DNA from 3 places in the Rhizobium sp. WYCCWR 11152 genome. Region 1 is predicted to be linked to each of the others. Evidence: riboswitches for the same ligand, from Rfam matches in the RefSeq annotation. Region 1 holds a riboswitch; each other region holds the start of a gene.
The links. A riboswitch is a leader RNA that binds a small molecule or an ion and turns the genes downstream of it on or off. The one in region 1 is predicted to bind FMN.
Positions count from the first base shown of each region.

Region 2: another riboswitch for FMN. It lies ahead of ribB (3,4-dihydroxy-2-butanone-4-phosphate synthase); the one in region 1 lies ahead of G9X67_RS19695 (DMT family transporter).
Region 3: another riboswitch for FMN. It lies ahead of G9X67_RS06125 (6,7-dimethyl-8-ribityllumazine synthase); the one in region 1 lies ahead of G9X67_RS19695 (DMT family transporter).

Region 1 covers NZ_JABFCP010000009.1:908,009-915,004, reverse strand. The annotation lists gene G9X67_RS19710 (cupin domain-containing protein) at 1-388, opposite strand, end outside; gene G9X67_RS19705 (aldo/keto reductase) at 625-1,611, shown strand; partial or broken gene G9X67_RS19700 (esterase-like activity of phytase family protein) at 1,709-3,918, opposite strand; gene G9X67_RS19695 (DMT family transporter) at 4,002-4,901, opposite strand; FMN riboswitch at 4,993-5,147, opposite strand; gene hupB (DNA-binding protein HupB) at 5,271-5,546, opposite strand; gene lon (endopeptidase La) at 5,753-6,996, opposite strand, start outside.
Region 2 covers NZ_JABFCP010000008.1:235,432-242,427, forward strand. The annotation lists gene G9X67_RS11020 (response regulator) at 1-979, shown strand, start outside; gene mobB (molybdopterin-guanine dinucleotide biosynthesis protein B) at 923-1,432, opposite strand; gene mobA (molybdenum cofactor guanylyltransferase MobA) at 1,429-2,058, opposite strand; gene G9X67_RS11035 (DMT family transporter) at 2,068-2,976, opposite strand; gene G9X67_RS11040 (SDR family oxidoreductase) at 3,304-4,071, shown strand; gene ribB (3,4-dihydroxy-2-butanone-4-phosphate synthase) at 4,158-4,793, opposite strand; FMN riboswitch at 4,920-5,070, opposite strand; gene G9X67_RS11050 (glucose 1-dehydrogenase) at 5,265-6,047, opposite strand; gene G9X67_RS11055 (SDR family oxidoreductase) at 6,332-6,996, opposite strand, start outside.
Region 3 covers NZ_JABFCP010000006.1:31,119-38,114, forward strand. The annotation lists gene G9X67_RS06110 (adenylate/guanylate cyclase domain-containing protein) at 1-1,013, opposite strand, end outside; gene G9X67_RS06115 (hypothetical protein) at 1,228-1,452, shown strand; gene G9X67_RS34895 (hypothetical protein) at 1,562-1,870, opposite strand; gene G9X67_RS06120 (SRPBCC domain-containing protein) at 2,056-2,502, opposite strand; FMN riboswitch at 2,749-2,891, shown strand; gene G9X67_RS06125 (6,7-dimethyl-8-ribityllumazine synthase) at 2,970-3,404, shown strand; gene G9X67_RS06130 (VOC family protein) at 3,657-4,346, shown strand; gene G9X67_RS06135 (cytochrome b/b6 domain-containing protein) at 4,612-5,145, opposite strand; gene G9X67_RS06140 (MarR family transcriptional regulator) at 5,126-5,602, opposite strand; gene G9X67_RS06145 (antibiotic biosynthesis monooxygenase family protein) at 5,701-6,069, shown strand; gene G9X67_RS06150 (LysR family transcriptional regulator) at 6,194-6,996, opposite strand, start outside.

The DNA.
Region 1 (6,996 bases):
AATATTGCTCGTCGCCGACCTTTTCCATCCAGTCGACGTGATTGCCGTCCAGCGCCTCATGAATGGCGATGTGCGTCATCGCCGTATCCGGGGCAGCACCATGCCAATGTTTTTCGCCCGGCGCGAACCAGACGGTATCGCCGGCACGGATCTCGCGGATGTCCCCACCCCAATTCTGGGCGAGGCCCTTGCCTGATGTCACGATCAGCGTCTGGCCGAGCGGATGCGTATGCCAGGCCGTGCGGGCGCCGGGTTCGAAGGTGACGGAGACCGCCCTCGCCCGTGCCGGCGCCGGCGTTTCCATCAGCGGATCCTGGCGAACGGCGCCGGTGAAATAGTCGGCCGGTGGCTTCGTTGACGGGCGAGAGCCGACGGGTTTGATCTCCATGATCTTTCCTTTTCCATCCATGCGGTTGAAGCCTTGTAGCAGAACGATATTTCATCGGGGCGACCAATCAAAGCCGGATCGACAATTGCCGCAAAGTCACTCGGCTGATAGTGCCAGTGTCTTTCATCAGCGCGTCGCATCTTGCTTGAATCATGCGACGCGCTTTGGCTTTTTGTTTTTATGCATGCCGTTGTCCCCGCACACTTCCGGGCGACATGCAGTAGGGAGGATTTTTCATGAAACACCACGCTTTTGGCCGCATGCCCTTCACCGTCACCAATGTCGGCTTCGGCGCCTGGCAGATCGGCGGCTCCTGGGGTGATATCAGCGAGGCGGACGGACGCGCGGCGCTGAATGCCGCGCTCGATGCCGGCATGACATTCATCGATACAGCGGATGTGTATGGCGACGGCCGCTCGGAAAAGATCATCGCCGACGTGCTGAAGACGCGTGGCGGCGAACGGCCGATGGTCGCCACCAAGGCCGGCCGCCGCCTCAACCCGCATGTCTCGGAAGGCTACACCAAGGCCAATCTCGAAGGCTTCATCGACCGCAGCCTGACGAATCTTGCCGTCGACAGCCTCGACCTCGTGCAGCTCCACTGCCCGCCGCGCGAGGTGCTTTACCAGCCTGAGGTCTTCGAGGGCCTGAACGCGCTGCAGAAGGCCGACAAGATCAAGGGTTACGGCGTCAGCGTCGAAAAGGTCGAAGACGGGCTGAAGGCGATCGAATATCCCGGCGTCGTCAGCATCCAGATCATCTACAACATCTTCCGCCAGCGCCCCGACCATCTGTTCTTCCAGGAAGCGCGCCGCAGGAATGTGGCGATCATCGCCCGCGTACCGCTCGCCAGCGGTCTTCTCTCCGGCAAGATCACCCGGGACACACATTTTGCCAGCGACGACCACCGCAATTTCAACCGCAACGGCGAAGCCTTCGATGTCGGCGAGACCTTTGCCGGCGTGCCCTTCGAGGTCGGTCTGCAGGCGGTGGAAGAGGTGCGCAAGCTGGTGCCCGAGGGCGCGACCATGGCTGCCTTCGCGCTCCGCTGGATCCTGATGAGCGATGCCGTCACCGTCGTCATCCCCGGCGCCCGCAATGGCGAGCAGGCCAGGGCCAACGCGGCTGCCGCCGACCTTGCGCCCCTTTCGGCCGATGTCATGGCGGCCACGCGCGAGATCTACGAGCGGCTGATCGCGCCGCATGTGCATCAGCGCTGGTAGGGATGGAACGCTGATTCTCCGTCCGACGCCGACCTTTCGCAGGGCACGTCCCCTCTCCCCGTTTTTACGGGGAGAGGGCTAGGGTGAGGGGCAGCTTTCAGTTTGTCGCGCTCAGCTCGACCGGGAAGAACAGGGTCTCGCCGGAGGAGTCGCTGACGCCGTCATTGTCGGTGACCGCGTAGGGTTTGCCCGACGCGTCGAAGGTGAAGCCTTCGAGCTTGTCCAGCACATAGCCATTGGTCGCGGTCTTGAGCTGACCGAGGAAGTCATGGGCTTCGGTTTTCTTGACGACCGGCAGCTCGCCGCCGAGCTTGGCGGGCTTCAGCTCCGATATCGCGACCTTGTAGAGCTTCTTCAGCCTGGCGGCATCGCCGACAAGGTTGTCGCGCTCGATGATGTAGACGCTGTCGCCCTGAGCCGATATTTCCGACAGACCGACCCAGCCGCTTTCCGTCTTGTCGAGCGGATAGCGAACGGCACCCCATTCCTTCTTCTTCGGATTGTAGGAGACGAGCTTGACGAAGCCCTTCTCGTCGTCGCTCCACTCGCGCTGGACCGCCATCCAGAGCGTGGTGTCGTCGCCGGTGCCGACAATGGTCACGCCTTCGAAGCCGTAGCGGATTTCGTTGGCGACGAGCTCCTTCGGCAGGGCGATCTCGGCTTTGATGTCACCCTTGGCATTGACGTTGTAGAGGGCGTGCGGAACGAGACGCTCGCTATAGCCCTCCGAGGCGAGCCAGAAGGAGCCGTCAGCGGCAGCCGCAATGCCTTCGATGTCGAGCTTCTGCGCCGGAGCGCCGTCACGCTTGACGACGAGGGCGTCGGTGATGACGGCCGGCTTCTTGCTGGCATCGATCGTGTAGATCGTCGGCTGTGAACCCAGAACGCTGTCGCTGACGGCGTAGAGCATGCCCGGCTTGCCCGGAACGGCAGCGAGACCCGAAAGGGCTGCGAAGCCGATCGGATTGCCGTCCTTCTCGGCGGAGACGATCTGCGGATAGGCCTTCTCGCCTTCCGAGCGCTCGTAGATCATCACATGGAGCGCGTGCCGCCGTCCTTGCCGAGATCGACCTCGTTGGCGGTCGCAAAGAGATTGCGGGCGGGAATGGCGATCGCGCCTTCCGGCGAAATGCCTGATGGCAGCAGTTGGACGAGTTCGGGATCGGCGCCGGTATCTTTGAAAACGCCGACCACCGAGGCGCGCTCGGCGAGCAGGAAGAAATACTTGATGTCACCGAACTTGGCGGCTTCGAGGCCTTCCGGCTCGACGCCCTTCGATCCCGAGCGGCTTTCCGGATAGTGGCCGATATGGGTGACGGCGCGTTCGAAGGAGGCGCCCGATTCGTAGAGAAGCTTGCCCGTCTTATCGAAGATGGTGAAGCCGCGCGAGCCGCCCTGGTAGTCGCCTTCATTGGCAACGACGAGGCGGTTGTCGTCCAGCCACTTCACGGCGTCGGGCTCGCGCAGCACACCTTTGGCTTCGCCTGAGAATTTCAGGGCGCCGTCACGCTTGGTGTCGATACCGGTGAGATCGACGCTGCCGGCGGAGAAATGCGTCTTCACTTCAGCCGTGTTGGCGTCGATGATGACGATCTCGTTGTTTTCCTGCAGCGTCAGGGCAATCTCGTTCAGGCCGTTGAAGGCGACGAATTCCGGCTCCGGATCCTCCGGGGCGACGCCGGTAAGCCCGGTCAGCGTCACGTGCTTGATGGTGCCGCAATCGACGGTGCCGTTCTTGACCTGGAAGACGACGAGATCGCCGGCCGGCATCTGCGGGATCTTGCCGTCATTGACGTCTTCGTCGCGCTCATTTTCGATTGCGATGGTGCCGAGCGTCTTGTCCTTGTTGAGGGCGATCGAATCCGGCTGACCACCGAGATCGCACGTGTTTTCGATCTTCTTGGTCGCCACGTCGACGATCGCCAGACGGCCCGAGGGCTTCGCCTTGCTTTCGGAGGTGTTGACGGCAACCAGCGCCTTGCCGGCGCTCGAGGTGACCGAAGTCGGCTCGCCGTCCATCATCAGCGCGCCGCCTGCCTTGGGGGCCTTGGCATCGGTAATGTCGATAAAGCCGATCGCGCCGAGCGGGCTGTCGCTATAGATCAGCGTGTTGCCGTCGTCGGTCGCGGTGATGATCTCGGCGGAGCTCACCGAAAGCTTGTCCTTGTCGGCCGGCAGGTTCTCTGCGACCGGGAAGGAAGCGATGCGGTTGAAAACCGGCTCGGCCGCGGCCGGAAAGGCTACCGATGCGAGAAGCACGGCAGCAAGCGCTGCGCTGCGCGATGAAATTGTCATGAAATCCCCCATGTGTCGAACATTCGAAACATGAGTTTTCTGCGGGAGCCGCATGACAGAGGCATGACAGATGCGGCATTTTGCGTCAAATCATGTCAGGCAAGTTTCCGCTCCCGGCGCATCTCGTTTCGCATGATGAACAGCGAAGCAGACAGGATGAGAGCCGCTCCCAGCCAGAGGTAACCCGCCGGCGCATAGCCGAAGAACAGCCAACCGGCCAGCACGTTCAACGGCAGCTTCAGATCGTCGAACGGCTGGACGTAGGCGGCATCCGCTGCGGCATAGGCAAGCGTCAGGAAATACTGCGCTACGGCAGTCAGCAGCCCCGCCAGCAGGAACAGAGCAAGGGTTGCGCCCGTCGGCACTGCAAAGCCTGCCGCAAGCGCCAGCCCGCCGTTTATCGGCGTCAGCAGAACGAGCAGCCAGACGGTGATCGTCTCCGGCCGTTCGATGCCTGTCAGGCTCTTGGTGATCAGCGACGAGGCGCCCCACAGCAGCGCCGAAAGCACAGGCAAGAGAGCCGCCCAGCCAAAACCATCAGACCATGGCTGCAGAATGATCATCGCTCCGGTGAAGCCCGCCGCCGTCGCTGCCCAGCGGGCCGGGCCGACGCGCTCACCCAGAAAAAGCCGGGCGCCCAGAATGATGAAGAAGGGCGAGGTCATCACCAGTGCGATCGCCTGCCAGATCGGCACCGCGGCAAGGCCGGCGACCCAAGCCTCGACGCCGAGCGCGGCAAGCACGACGCGCGCAAGGTGACGCCAGGGATAGCGCGTGCGCATCGCCGCAAGGCCGAGCCTCTTCAGGAACGGCAGCGAAAACAGGAAGGCGAAGCCATATTGCCAGAAGGCTGCCGACGCCGAGGGAAAGGCAAGCTTCATCGTCAGCCATTGGGTGACGACGTTGAGAAGCGAAAAGGCAATGCCGGCAAGGACCATCCAGAGTGCCCCGACAACGGCGCGGGATGGCTCGACGGCAACGGAAGTCTGATTCATGTCTTTCATCCATAAAAGGGACCAACATAAATCAGGACGCATGAACCCCGACAGGCGACACAGGGCAACCCCCGCCCTTCGCACGGCCGACGCTCATTCTCTTCCATCCGGACTTTAACCGTCGGCTCCGGAATCGCACCGGATCTGCTGACCCTTCCCCCGCTTGGACACGAGAGAAGGCGCTCGCGGGCTCAGGCCGAAACCCTCACCGCCGGTGGGGAGTTTCACCCCGCCCTGAGAACAGAAACGTCGTAGATTAAAGCCCGGGCGACAGCAAGGCCCGCCAAAGCAAAAGGGGTCCGGCAAAGCCGAACCCCTCTTAAATCCTGCACAACCGGTCTCGTTTCCGGCTGGTGGGATAATCTCAGATCAGCCGTTGACGGCGTCCTTCAGGCCCTTGCCGGGCGTGAATTTCGGCACGTTGCGAGCCGGAATGTCGACTTCAGCGCCCGTCGACGGGTTACGGCCCTTCGATGCGGCACGATGAGAAACGGTGAAGCTGCCGAAACCCGCGAGGCGAATGTCGCCCTTGTTCTTGAGTTCAGCCTGGACAACGTCGAAAACCGCGTCAACAGCGGAAGCCGCGTCAGACTTCGTCAGTCCTGCCTTTTCGGCTACTGCGGACACGAGTTCATTCTTGTTCATGTTTCCACCCCTTTCTAAATGGTATGAAACGACTCAAAAGTAAGCTAGGCGCAGAATAGGTTTCATCAGGCCCGCCGAAAACCCAAAAGCCCTGCAAATCAAGGAAAAGCAAGCGTCTACATGACGTTTTCACAAAAAAGGCTGGCGTTTCCGCCAGCCTTTTTCCGTGTTTTGGGCCAATTGGGCATAAATGTGGCAAAGGCCACTCAATGCGCTATGGTTGCGCCTGTCTCATCGAGGCCTTCGACCGATGTGATGACCGGCGTTTCCACCGTGCCATCCCATTCGATCGGCTCCGGCCGCCGGATCAGCGCATGCTTGATCACCTCGCCCATGCGGGATACCGGGATGATCTCCATGTTGTTCTTCACGTTGTCAGGAATCTCCGCCAGGTCCTTGGCGTTTTCCTCCGGAATCAACACCTTCTTGATGCCGCCGCGAAGCGCTGCGAGCAGCTTTTCCTTGAGACCACCGATCGGCAGCACACGGCCACGAAGGGTGATTTCGCCGGTCATGGCCACATGCCTGTCCACTGGAATGCCGGTCATGATCGAGACGATCGCGGTTGCCATGGCGACGCCTGCCGAGGGGCCATCCTTCGGCGTCGCGCCTTCCGGCACGTGCACGTGGATATCGCTCTTGTCGAAGCGCGGCGGCTCGATGCCGAAATCGACAGCGCGCGAGCGGACATAGGAGGCCGCTGCCGAGATCGATTCCTTCATGACTTCCTTCAGATTGCCGGTGACGGTCATGCGGCCCTTGCCCGGCATCATCACGCCTTCGATGGTCAGCAGTTCGCCACCGACTTCCGTCCAGGCAAGACCGGTCACGACGCCGACCTGATCCTCGCCCTCTGCTTCGCCATGGCGGAAGCGCGGGACGCCCAGATAGTCGGAGATGTTGGCAGCCGTCACGTGAACGGCCTTCGTCTTGCCCTTGATGATCTCGGTGACCGCCTTGCGGGCGAGTTTCATCAGCTCGCGCTCGAAGTTGCGGACGCCGGCTTCGCGGGTATACTGCTGGCTGATCGACATCAGGGCGTCGTCGCTGACCGAGAATTCTTCCGGCTGCAACGCATGTTCCTTGATGGCCTTCGGCAGCAGGTGCCGCTTGGCGATTTCGCGCTTTTCATCCTCGGTGTAGCCGGCGATACGGATAATCTCCATGCGATCCATCAGAGGCGCTGGAATATTCAGCGTATTTGCCGTCGTGATGAACATCACATCCGACAGGTCGTATTCGACTTCCAGATAGTGGTCCATAAAGGTCATGTTCTGGGCCGGATCGAGCACTTCGAGCAGGGCCGAGGACGGATCACCGCGATAGTCCTGGCCGAGTTTGTCGATCTCGTCGAGAAGGAAGAGCGGGTTGGACTTCTTCGCCTTCTTCATCGACTGGATGACCTTGCCGGGCATCGAGCCAATATAGGTGCGGCGGTGACCGCGGATTT
Region 2 (6,996 bases), on a different contig from region 1:
CGATCTGGCCGAGTTGGTCTCCGGCATGAACGACTTGCTGCGGCGCTCGGTCGGATCGTCGATCAGCATCGAAACCAGCCTGCCGGCGACGCTGCCGCCGGCGCTAGTCGATGCGAACCAGCTCGAATTGGCGCTGCTCAACCTTGCTGTCAATGCCCGCGATGCGATGCCGGATGGCGGGACGCTGTTGATATCGCTGCGTGAGGAGCAGGTGGCCGGCGATGACGGCGCTCTCGGCAAGGGGGCATATCTTGTGCTGGCAGTGGCCGACAGCGGCACCGGCATGGACGCGGAGACGCTGAAGAAGGCGGTCGATCCGTTTTTCTCTACCAAGGAACTCGGAAAGGGCACGGGCCTAGGCTTGTCGATGATCCACGGACTTGCCGTTCAGCTCAATGGCGCACTTCTTCTGACCAGCGAGCTTGGAGTGGGAACGATTGCCGAACTGTGGCTTCCGGCGACCGAACGGCGCCCCGAGCGGGCGATCGAAGCGGAACTGCCCGTTCCGCAAGCTGCATCCAGACTGAAGATCCTTCTGGTCGATGACGATGCCTTGATCGCCATGAGTTCGGTCGACATGCTTGAAGATCTCGGCCACGAGGTCGTCGAAGCAAACTCCGGCGCGCAGGCGCTGGAACTGATCAGCAGCGGTCAGTATTTCGACCTTGTCATAACCGACTATTCGATGCCTGGTATGACCGGCGCACAGCTTGCTCAGGCCGCACGGGACATTCATCCGGCATTGCCGATCGTGCTGGCGACAGGTTACGCCGATCTTCCTGCCGGCACCGATATCGATCTTCCGAGATTGGCAAAGCCCTATGATCAGGCTCAGCTTGCCAAGGAAATTGCCAAGGCGATGGCAAGCGAAACGGTTCCGCTTCTCAGGTCCGGCGGTGACGCAGGTGGTTCAAAGCCTCGCCTATCCAAGGCCGACGATGTCAGCGATAAAATCGGCGATGGCGCCTGTGTCGTCTAGATCGAAGACCGGCAAGGCCGTATCCGTGACGGCATGATCGGCGGCGATGGCGCAGATATGGGGATCGCTTGGCGCCAGCGGTTCGCGATTGGCGGCCTCCAGGCGGCGGGCCTCGATCTTCGGGATCGGCTCACGCTTGTAACCTTCGATCAGCACGAGATCGCAGGGGGCGAGGCGGGCGAGGATCTCCTCGAACTCAGGTTCGGGGGCACCGCGCAGCTCGTGCATGATGGCGTAGCGCGTGCCGGAGACGATGGTGACCTCGTGAGCGCCGGCTTGGCGGTGGCGGTAGCTGTCGGCCCCGACCTTGTCGATGTCGAAATCATGATGGGCGTGCTTGATCGTCGAGATCCTGTAGCCGCGGCGAGTGAACTCCGTCACCAGCCGGACGGCGAGCCCCGTCTTGCCTGAGTTCTTCCAGCCGGCGATGCCGAAGATTTTCGGTGCGGTCATCCGCGAAGGGCCTCCAGCCAGCGTTCCGCCTCGACGAGATCGTCGGGCGTATTGATGTTGAAGAAGGGATCCAGCAGGCTGGCACGGGTCGGATGCAGCGGAAACGCCACTTCCGTAACGTCATGTCGTAACAGGAAGTCGCGTACGCGGCGCTTCTCGTCGGTGGCGATCCAGGCTTCGAGATCGGCGGCCAGCGTCACCGGCCAAAGCCCGAAGACAGGATGGCTGCGGCCCTCGGAGGCTGCAATGGCGACCTGCGAGGGGTGGTCGACCGCTGCCGCCAGCCGGGCGACGAGATCGGCCGGGAAGAACGGGCAATCCACCGAGACGGTGACGACATGGGTGGTCGACGGCAGGCCGGCGGCATAGACCATGGCCGCATGGATACCGGCCATCGGCCCGGCCTTGCCGCGAAAACGGTCGGGAACGACAGGCACGCTCTCGGCAGCGGCATCGGCGTTGACGGCAACGAGCGGGGCCTGCTGCGAGAGGCGGGTCAGCACATGGTGGAGCAGGCTCTCGGCCCCGAGCATCACGCCCGCCTTGTCGCGGCCCATGCGCTGTGAGCGGCCGCCGGCCAGCACGACGCCCGCTATTTGAGATTTATCCAATGAGAATCCAGCCATCATCCTTCCTCAAACCGGCGCGCGCGGCGCGGATTCCTGCGCGATCGGCGACACGCGGCGCTTGGCCTCACGATAGAACGTATAGAGGCCGGAGGCGATGACGATCGCAGCCCCCACGAGCGTCCAGCTGTCAGGCACTTCGGCGAAGAAAAAGAAGCCGAGCACAGAAGAGAAGATCAGGCTGGTATAGCGGAACGGCGCGACGAAAGAGATTTCGCCAGTGCGCATGGCGAGGATGACCGACTGATAGCCAACGAGCACCAGCACCGATGCGAGCACGAGATGACCAAGCGCGGTGGCGCTGACCGGCTGCCAGCCGCCAAGCACCGGAATGAGCAGCGCACCGAAGAAGGAGGCTGATATGGCGGTGATGACGGTTATCATCAGCGAGGGAATCTCCGGACTGATGCTCCGGGTGGCGAGATCGCGGCCGGCCGTCGTCAGCACCGCGGCGACGCAGAGGAGGGCGGCGGCGGTGAATCCCTCAGGGCCGGGACGAATGATGATCATCACGCCGACGAGGCCGACGAGGATCGCCGACCAGCGCCGCCAGCCGACCGGCTCGCCGAAGAAGAGCGCCGCGCCGAAGGTGACGACCAGTGGCAGCGATTGCAGGATCGCCGAGGCATTGGCGATCGGCATCATGCCGAGCGCGGTGATATAGGTGACGGCGGAGAGCGTCTCGCAGATGATCCTGAAAATGATCATCGGCTGCAGCATGATGCGCCAGGAACGCAGCGCACCCATTTTCCAGGCGATCAGATAGACAAGCAGGCTGGTGAAGAGGCCGCGCAGGAACATGATCTCGCCGGCGTTCATATAGGCGATTACCGATTTGGATAGAGCGTCGCTTGCAGAAAAGCCGGCCATCGCCATGCTCATATAGATGGCGCCCTCAGTATTGCGTGACCGCGGCATGAAGAGATTCCCGTTACCTGTGCGCTCCTTTTAATCGCGAAGATGCATCAAGGGAATCGGATGAATGTCACACAAAGCATAAATCGATGATGCGGTGCACAATAACGCTGACCTCAACGCAGGCGTGTGAGTGAGATCGCCGCAAATCACCGTTTTATATGGTGAATCCCGATACTTCCGCACGGCCATCAAGGCGTCGATGGGGACGCGCCATCGCTCCTTCCGGTTCGGCCATAGGCGTTTTTCTCTTCTTGCGCGGGAATCGGGTGGCTGCATCGCCTGATGTTTGAGCATCTCACATCTCGCAACAACCCAGGAGAGACCGATATGACACTTCTCAACGACAAGATCGCCATCATCACTGGCGCAAGCTCCGGCATCGGCCGCGCGGCGGCGAAACTCTTTGCGCGGCAAGGCGCCAAGCTCGTGGTCACCGGCCGGCGGCAGGACGCGCTCGATGCCGTCATCGCCGAAATCGAGGCGGAGGGTGGTCAAGCCGTCGCCATATCAGGCGATGTCAGGGACGAGGCGCTGCAGGCAAGGCTCGTCGAAATGGCAGTCTCGCGTTTTGGCCGGCTCGACATCGCCTTCAACAATGCCGGCATCCTCGGTGAGATAGGGCCGGTTGCCGGGCTGTCGCTCGAGGGCTGGCGCGAGACGATCGAGATCAATCTCACCGCCGCCTTCCTCGGCGCCAAACACCAGTCGGCGGCGATGGGAAAAGGCGGCGGCTCGCTGATCTTCACCTCGACTTTCGTCGGCCACACCGTCGGTATGCCTGGCATGGCCGCCTATGCGGCGAGCAAGGCGGGGCTGATCGGCTTCGTGCAGGTGCTCGCCGCTGAACTCGGAGCGCAGAAGATCCGCGTCAACGCACTGCTTCCTGGTGGCACCGACACGCCCGCCAGCATTACCAACGCGCCTGATGCCACGCCGGAGGTGCTCGCCTTCGTGGAGGGGCTGCATGCGCTGAAACGCATGGCGCAACCCGAAGAGATCGCCAATGCGGCGCTTTTCCTCGCCTCCGACATGTCGAGCTTCGTGACCGGCACGGCGATGCTGGCCGATGGTGGGGTTTCGATCAGCCGGACATAGGGTGGGCAAGGGACGGTGCCGTCACGGTCATCACTGCGGCACGTTCTTTGTTGCGGCGGGCTATGCCGCCGCAACAAAGGCATCGATCAGGCGACTTCGCGTATGTCTCTTTCCGCCTGGCGGTCGAGATAGGCGACCAGGTCCTCGATTGTGACGAGGGGGAGGTTGTGGCGTTCGGCGAAGAGCGTGAGGTCGGGCAGGCGGGACATGGTTCCGTCGTCGTTGGCGACTTCGCAGATGACGCCGGCGGGGACCCTTCCGGCAAGGCGGGCGAGATCGATGGCGGCTTCGGTATGGCCAGGGCGGCCGAGCACGCCGCGGGGATTGGCGCGCAGCGGAAAGATATGGCCGGGGCGGGCGAAATCGGCGGGCTTTGCGCGATCATCGACCAGGGCGCGGACGGTGGCGGCGCGGTCCGCCGCAGAAATGCCCGTCGTCGTGCCCTTGAGATAATCAACCGAGACCGTGAAGGCAGTTTTGTGCGATTCCGTGTTGTTGGGCACCATCAGCGGAATGTCGAGCGCATCGAGACGCCCGCCTTCCATGGCGATGCAGACGAGACCACGGGCGTGGGTCATCATGAAGGCGATTGTTTCCGGGGTGACGGCATCGGCCGCGACCACGATATCGCCCTCGTTTTCCCGGTTCTGGTCGTCGACGACGACGACCATCTTGCCGCTGGCAATGGCTGAAATGGCATCTTCAATTGTTGCGATAGTCATGCTGTCTGGCCTTTCAAGGGTTATGTCAGCGGACTGACATGGTCTGCTCGGCTCAATCCGTGAGCGAGCCTTCTGCCCTTGGGCGAACAAACGTCAGCCGCCTCCAGGATGGAGTGCGACTGCCCGTGTTGTCCTCTTCCATCCGGACTATACCGTCGGCTCCGGCATCTCACCGGATCTGCTGACCTTCCGACAGGAGGTGCCGGAAGCGCTCGCGGGCTCCAGGATTGCTCCTGATACCGCCGGTGGGGAATTACACCCCGCCCTGAGAACACTTCAAAGATAGGACCAAAAACAGGCGGATGGCAAGGTCACTCGACCAGGCAAAAATGCAAAGCTGCCCTAACGCCGATGGACACACTGTTCACACAGAGGCGACGACCGTGTCGCCTTCCGCACTTCGCTCGTGGTTTGCTCTTTGTTCGATGCATGTCGTTGTCCCAAAACCGCTACGCAATTTGGGCGCCTGCATCAGGACATGATCAGGCCGCCGTCGACATTGATCGTCTGGCCGGTGATATAGGCAGCGTCATCGCTGGCGAGGAAGGTCACCAGGCCGGCGACATCTTCGCCGGAGCCGGCCCGTTTCATCGGGATGCCTTCGACCCATTCCTTCATCAGTTCGCCGGGGGCGTAGTTGCCGAGCAGCTTGCCCCAGGCCTGGTCGTTATAGGCCCACATGTCGGTCTCGATGATGCCGGGGCAGAAGGCGTTGACGGTGATCTTCTCGGTCGCGACTTCCTTGGCCAGGCTCTGGGTGATTCCGACGACGCCCATTTTCGAGGCGGCATAATGCGGGGTGTAGATGAAGCCGTCGCGGGCTTGGCCGGAAGCGGTGTTGATGATGCGGCCGCCGCGCTTGTGCTTGCGCATTCTTGATATTGCCTCCTGGGCGCAGAGGAAGACGCCCTTGGTGTTGACGGCCATGACCTTGTCCCACTCGTTTTCGGTCAGGTCCTCGACGCGGGCGATGGTGATGACGCCGGCATTCTGGATCGAAACGTCGACCGAGCCGAATTCCTTCTCGGCGGCATCATAGAGGGCGGTGACGCTTGCCTTGTCGGTGACATCGCCGATGAAGGAGATCGCCTTGCCGCCTTCGGTTCGGATCTGTTCGGCAACGCCGTGGACCAGCTCCTCATTGGCCGAGACGACGAGATTGGCGCCTTCGCGCGCAAAGCGTCTGGCGATGGCGGCGCCGATGCCGCGGCTGCCCCCGGTAATAACGACAGTCTTCTGCTCAAAGCGTTTCATGCTCTTTCCTTGTGTCACTCGATAAACAGCAAATCTGGGTGCGACCTACCATGCGATCATTATTGGATCTCAACCGGTTGTCGCAAATTCAGGCAGCCTTTAGCGCCGATGACGACGCCCGAGCCCTCCGTCCGTTAGACAGCCCGTTCGATCGGCGTGAAGGGCGGGCAGACGGCGATATCGCACGCCGTCTTGCCCGTTAGTCCCTTCAGCGCCTCGATCTCAGCCAGGGAGGAAGCGAGACCGGTCACTTTCCAGCGGCGGCAATGAGCTTTCTCATCGCATCACCAGCAGCAGAAACCGCCGTCGACCAGCAGATCGACGCCGGTCACGAAACTTGCCGCATTCGACAGCAGGAACACCGCCGGGCCCACCATCTCGTCCACCGCTGCCATGCGCTGCATCGGCGTCTGCTCTTCGAAGAGCTTGGTCTGGTGGACCATCTCCGGACGGGTGTTCATGGGCGTTGCCGTGTATCCGGGGGAGATGGTGTTGACGCGAATGCCGCGGTCGACCCATTCCATCGCCATGGACTTCGACATATGGATCACGCCCGCCTTGGAGGCGTTATAGTGCGCTTGGCTAAGCCCCCGGTTTACGATCACACCCGACATGGAAGCGATGTTGACGATGGAGCCGCGCCCATTCTTCAGCATGGCGCGAGCCTCTGCCTGGCAGGAAAGAAAGACGCCTTTCAGGTTGATATCCATCAACGTCTGATATTGGTCCTCCTCCATTTCTTCCGCTGCGTTCGCGTTAGCGATGCCTGCAGCGTTGACTGCAAGTGTCAATGGGCCGAGATCGGCTTCGGTCCGTGCTACGGCATCTCCAAGGGAAGATTTGCTCGTGACATCCGCCGCGATCTGGATCGAGCGGCGGCCGGCGGCGCGAATATGTTCAGCCGTCTTGGCCAGCCCGTCGTCGGTTCGACGGTCGAGCAACGCCACGT
Region 3 (6,996 bases), on a different contig from region 1:
GCAACCGCGCCCGAGATCAGCACGCTTCGGCCGAGCGGTTTGCAGAGCCCTTCCAGCCGGCTGACGAGATTGACGGCGGGGCCGATGGCGGTAAAGTCCAGCCGGTCGGCTGCGCCGATATTGCCCCACAGGATCTCGCCGAAATGCAGCGCCGCGCCGAAGGGCAGCGGCGCCAGCCCCTGCGACTGGCGTATCTGGTCGAGATGGACCATGCCGGCACGGCTGGCAGCAACCGCCCTGAGGGCTGCCTCGCAGGCTTCTCGGTCTCCGTGGCTTATCCTTCCCGCGTCGTCGGAAGCGCCCGTGACCGGAAAGATCGCCAGCACGCCGTCGCCCATGAATTTCAGCACCTCGCCGCTGAAGGCGTGCACCGCGCCTGCGACGCGGTCGAACCATGCGTTGAGCGTCGCGATCATCGCGTGCGGCTCCGTCACCTCCGAAAGCGCGGTGAAATCGCGCAGATCTGCGCAGAGAAGAGCAGCGCGTATGGTCTCGCCGGTGCCGCGGGCAAGCTCGCCGGCCTGCACCCGGGCGGCACTACGGCGGCCGAGATAGGCTTCGAGCAGGGCTGCCCGCGCCTCCCGCGCCGCGAGCGCTGCGAGCGGTGCGGCGGCAAAACGCGCGACCTCGCGCAGCCGGTCTGCTTCCGCCGGAGCGAATGCGCCGGCCCCTGCCCGTTTGTCGATACCCGCCCAGCCGAGCATGGGACTATCCTGCGAAGGCCCTATTCGCTCCTCCCATACCGGCCCGAGCGCGGTCAGCCAGTCGTGCCCGGCCTCGCTCTGCGGAGTCGCGGCAAAGGCCAGCGCCTCGATGACAGCACCGGTCTCGGCCCGCCACAGCCAGGTGCGCCGCGCAATGATCGGATGCGGCACCGAAAGCGTCAGTGTGCCGCCGGAAAGCGGCAGGCCGTCGGCCAGCAGCCGGCGCCCGAGTTCGGCCAGAAACCGCTCGGGCCCGGGCGAGGCTCCGGCCTCGTCAACCAGCCAGGCAAGGGGAGACGGCAGATCCATCGCTTAACATCGCACGCCCACGTGGACGTCCGCAAGGACATCCCCAGGTGATCGTGGGGACGTTTCCAGCGACCCAGCCTGTCGCCCGCAAAGGCCGTCCGCATCCCTGTCGAAAACCATTCACCGCGGTGGAAAACGAAAAATAAACACTTTAAACTTGCACGGCTTTGATTCCATTATAAGGTCGGTCGTCATCGTGTGATTGAGGGGTGCGATGGGTACGATTTTCTGGCCGAAAGATCCGCTGGATGGGAATGACATGACGCTGCTGACGTCGATCCTTCGGCGATGGTGCGAAAGATATCAGGTCGAGCTGACGGCAGAGGAGAGCAGCCGCAAGGCGAAGGAACTCGTCGAATGGTTCGAATTCGGCGTCAAGGATCCCGTCGAACTCGAGGAGCTGATCGACGACAAGTACTGGCTCGTCAGCAGGATCTGACCGTATCGAACAAATCGGGAGGACGCTGCCGGTCAGCGTCGGCGAACCTGTCTCATCAGAAAAGGCCGGGCGAAAATCGCTCCGGCCTTCGTCCATCTAAGCGAGCCCCTTAGTCATCATCACGCCAACGGCGGTCGCGATCCCAACGCCGCTCATGGCGCCAGCGCGGGCCATCCCAATGCCGGTGACGCCGTTCCCAGCCCCCTCGCGGCGGGCCACCGTAAAAAGCGACTGGAGGCGGGCGGCGCCAGTTTCGCCGGCATTCGCCCCAGCGCGTCAGATGCCAGCCGCGACCGCACGCGTAGTCGACCGTTGTGATATTGCTCTGGACATTGATTGTCCCCATCGGCATCGCCTGCGCTGTGCCGAACGAGAGGCTGCCAGCGAGCAAGGCAGCCGCGATAGAAAGTGCCTTCATCGAGAACTCCATTTCAATCCAGCCGTCCACAGCTTATGACCGCCAAATTGAACTGGAGATGAACTGCGCGTTCATGTTTGCGGGAGAAAAAGAAGCGCTTCCGCACGGCCGGTCTGAGCGCTCGCTGACCACTGTTGTCGCAACGGCAAGGGCTTCAGAGCCGCTCCGCCGCCGCCAAAAATTGTTCATGTCCTGCCGTAAAAAGGATCGGGACCCGGATCACCCCCGGCGGCGACCTCGGTCAGCCGCCCGAGATAATGTGCCCAACCCTCCGCATGGCCGGCGCATTGCTCGGCGCTCGGCAGGCCGCTATGGGTGAGCCGCAGCAGCGTTCCGCCTCCCTGCTCGATCAGATCGATCTCGACCAGGCTCGACCCCGGCGGCACCACCTCGCTGCCGTCCCAGCCGAAGCTGTAGGCAAGGCGATGAACCGGCACCACCTCACGAAACGAGCCACGCGCAAAGCGGGCGCCGGTAACATTGACGAGATAGAGCCCGCCGGGCTGCGGCTCGACCTGCGCCTCCGTTCCCATCCAGCGCAGGATCTTTTCCGGGTCGGTCATCAACGCGAACACCGCGGCCGGCGGCGCCGCGATATGCGTCTCGCGGCGGACGACGATGGGGTCTTGCATCTCTCTCTCCCATGGTTGCCACGGCCCTGCCCGCCGCGGATAGAGACGGCGCATCCCGTCCTGCCGTGCTATTCTGACGTGAATGTCCTCAATGGGAGCATGTAGGCGCGAGCCCATCCTCCGCAAGAGGGCTTGCCCGTCGCGATCGACGAACAAGCGAAACCGCCGCGTCTGGAGGCCTGATCCTGCATTGGCCTCGAAGCATTTCGACCTATTGCCAGCCGGTCACCTTCCCCCTATTGTCCGCGCCGTTCTCAGGGCGGGGTGCAAGTCCCTACCGGCGGTATGCAATTTAGATTGCCAGCCCGCGAGCGCCTTCTTCGGAAGGGTCAGCAGATCAGGTGAGATGCCTGAGCCGACGGTCATAGTCCGGATGAAAGAGAACGTGCGTTCCTGCCGCCCTTGCGGCTGTCGGGGACGTTCGTGATCGCCTTGGGTGATGTGTCTGTTCGCCAAAGGAGATTACCATGACACCCACCCGCTATGCCTTCGTCAAAGCCAGCTGGCACGCCGACATCGTCGACCGCGCCCTTGATGGCTTCCATCAGCTTATTCCGCCCGAGCAGGTCGACGTGTTCGATGTTCCCGGCGCATTCGAGATGCCGCTGCTGTCACGCGATCTTGCGGCAACCGGACGCTATGCCGCGGTCGTTGCCGCCGCCTTCGTCGTCGACGGCGGAATCTACCGCCACGAATTCGTCGCCCAGGCCGTCGTCGATGGGCTGATGCGCGCCGGCATGGATACCGGTGTGCCGGTGCTGTCGGTTTCGCTGACGCCGCATCAGTATCAGGAAACCGAGCACCATAAGCAGATCTACCGCGCACATTTCGTCGAGAAAGGCCGCGAGGCAGCAAAGGCGGCTCTGACGATCGGCAAAACCCGCGCCGCTCTCGCTGCGTGAAAGCGGCTCGACGAGCAGAACAACAACAGCCGATGAAGACGGCGGGCCAATCCCGCCGTCGACCACTCAGATCGACATGACCTTGCCAACCCCCGCGGATCGGGAGCGGCGCGCCTAGCGTCGCCGCGGAATCCTCCAATACCGGTCAAATCAGACAGAATAATTGATTCGACGGCCTCACCGCGCCGTGGTCAACTTCGGTCGTCACGCGTCAGCAATTCTCAAGGCATCCAAAACCTCAAGGAGCTTAAGATGAGCAATGCACTGCGCAGCGAAACCCCCATGCAGACCCCGAAAACACATCCCGTCGACACCAAGCTCGAGGTCGTCGTCATCCCTGTTTCCGATGTCGACCGCGCCAAGCGCTTTTACGACGGCCTGGGTTGGCGGCTCGACGCCGACTTCGCCAATGATGCCGATTTTCGGGTGATCCAGTTTACGCCGCCGGGCTCCGGCTGCGCGATCATCTTCGGCAAGAACGTCACGGCCGCCGCCCCCGGTTCCGCCCAAGGGCTCTATCTTATCGTCTCCGACATCGAGGCCGCCCGCCGCGATCTCATCGCCCGCGGCGTCGAGGTGAGCGAAGTGTTCCACGACGCGGCCGGCGTCTATGCCGGCAAGGACGAACCCTATCTGTTCGGGCGGCTCCGCGTTGCCGGCCGCGATCCCGATCACCGCAGCTACCGCTCTTTCGCCTCCTTCAAGGATCCCGATGGCAACGGCTGGCTGTTCCAGGAAGTCACCACGCGCCTGCCGGGGCGCATCGACGCCGACGGGACGACATTCACCAACTCAACCGATCTCGCGTCAGCCATGCGCCGTGCGGCGACCGCGCACGGTGAACACGAGAAGCGAAACGGCGGCAAACACGACGAGAATTGGCCGGACTGGTACGCCGAATACATGGTCAGCGAACAGGCCGGCAAGCAGCTGCCCTTATAGGCAAGGGCGGTGGCATCACGCAGACGGTGACATCATTTGAGAGGCGTCTCGGCGGCAACGGCGCGGCGCTTCATCGCGCCTTCTTGGTGCACAGCGGTCACCATACCGTCGAGCCGGTCCCGCTGATCGTCGATCGTCGAATTGGGCGTGGCACTGGCCAGCTCCTTGCCGGCGTGGCGATCTGCGTCTCTTCAGTCAGGCCCGAACGCGGCCGCCTGACAGATCTTCGAGAAGCCAAACATTTGACATCGAACGCGGCGGGATCTCAGCCGCCATACCACATCCGCCGCAGCAGGTGATCGCCGCGGACAAACTGGTGATAGAGCGCGGCACCGGCATGGAAGACCAGCAGGCCGACAAGCAGGAAGGCGCCGAACCCATGCGGGCCACGCGGCGGATAGGCGGTGAAATCAGGCAGCGTGGCGCCGGCTGCCTCGAAGATGGCGGGAGCAGCGCCACTGAGGATCATCATCCCGATGCCGCTGGCGACCATGCCGAGAATGAAAATGTAGAAGGCGACGTGAACAAAGCCCGCAAGGCGCTCCTGCCAGCGAGGCGATGCCGGCACCGGCGCAGGCTTGCGATCGAAACGCCACCACCAGACAATGCGAAGAGCCGTTAGAAGCAGGACGACGATCGCCATCGGAATGTGGAAACGCAACAGCCCGGCCTTGGTCGCGGCGTCCATGGCGTTGGCAGCCCGGAAGCCGGAGCCGAGCAGCGCCAGGATCAGAACCGCACTCAGCCAGTGGATCGAGACCGCTATTGCGCCATAGCGATCAGGCCTGCTCTTCAACATCTCCATGTCCTTCCAGTTTGCTGCGGAGCGCCTTCATGACGGCATGCGTGGTTTTGAGATCCTCGACCTGAAGCCCTTCCGAGAGCATGTCGACCCACGGGGCCTGCAGGCGCATGGCGGTTTCATATGCCTGGTTTCCCTTGTCCGTCAGCACGACGAGTTGTGCCCGTCGGTGGTGCGGGTTGGGTTGGAACGCGAGAAGCCCCTCCTTCTCCAGATCGTTGACGATACGCTGAACGTTCTGGCGGTTGGCGCCCATGTCGCGCGCCAGCCACGCGACCGGCTGCGGCCGGCCTGCCGTGGCGACGGTGCCGAGGACATGCCAGCGGGCGCTGGTCAGGCCGAGCCCGTCGACGAGCTTGTCGCCCGCGTTGATCATCCGGTTGTTGAGCCGGAAGAGATCCAGAATGAGGTCGGTCAAAGCTGTTCCGGCCGGGGTCCGTTGGGGTTCGTGCATTTGTCACCATATAGCTATATTGACATCATAGTGTCAAATTGAATATGTATCCGTATTGCCAGATTGACATCATGTAACCAATTCAGATGGAGTCGACCATGTCACTCATGCGCCCGATGGACCCTGCCTTCCCGATCGATCGCCAAATCGCGATCGATGCCTCCGCGATCGTCCTCATCAACCTCTTCACGCTCGACAAGGCCGACGAGCAGGCCTTCCTTGATGCCTGGCAGGCCGATGCGGCCTTCATGAAACGGCAGCCTGGCTTCATCTCGACCCAGATGCATCGCGCCATCGGCGAAAGTCCTGCTTATCTCAATTATGCCGTCTGGGAATCGACCGCCGACTTCCGGGCGGCTTTCTCGCATCCGGAGTTTCGGGCGAAGCTCTCGGACTATCCGTCCTCGGCGGTCGCCTCCCCGCATCTCTTCCAGAAGGTCGCCGTGCCGGGCATCTGTGTGGCGTAAGCAAAGCGGCGGTGGTGGAGCATGACGGAGGAGTTCCCTTGACCAACGGGCTGAAGGGCAGGAACCCTGACGGCCAAGTCCTTGAGCGTCGGGTTGATCTCAGCCTCCGGCTCGCCGGAAGCTGTCATTGCGATGCGGAAGACATCTGCGACATCATCCAATTGGAAAATGCGAGCATGGCTGCTGTTGGCGGCCTTGATTGCAGTCGGGTCAGCCAATAGCTTCCCAGCGATATGGTCGTGGGAAAAGGTTGTCTTATAGACCCCGAGGATAGATGTCTGGAAAACATCGACGGCGGCGCCAAAGCAATACCCAGTCCTTGCAGGGCGGCCTCCATCATCGCGAGGGAAGAGTCGAAGACGATACCGGCGTTTATTTGTGACGCCGGCGGGACGTTCGCTGCCGCAAACCACGTGCTCCATTCGTCCGCCCTATAGCTCCGCAAAAGCGTCGCCTCGACCAGGTCTGCAGGCGACCTTAAACGCTCCGCCAATTTGGGCGTGCACAGAGGAGAGAGCGGAGCGTCGAACAGACGTAGCGCCTCTGTGCCGTGCCAGGAACCGCTGCCGAAGCGAATGGCAAAGTCTAGTCCCTCGGCCGCCATATCGACGCGATTATTGTTTGTCGAAACGCGCACATCGATGAACGGATGCTGCTGTTGAAAATCCGAAAGCCTTGGCAACAACCAACCGACGGCAAACGTCCCGACCACACCCAGGAACAGCAATTCCCGAACCTGCCCGGCTTCAATCCGGTCCAGCGTGATCGCCATCTGATCGAAGGAATTGGTCAAGGTCGGCAAAAGAGCTTCGCCTTCTGCAGTAATTTTCAAACCTCTTGGGAGACGCTGAAAAAGGGCAGCCCCCAATCGTTTCTCCAGGCTTTTGACTTGCTGGCTTACAGCGGCCTGGGTAACGCAAAGCTCGA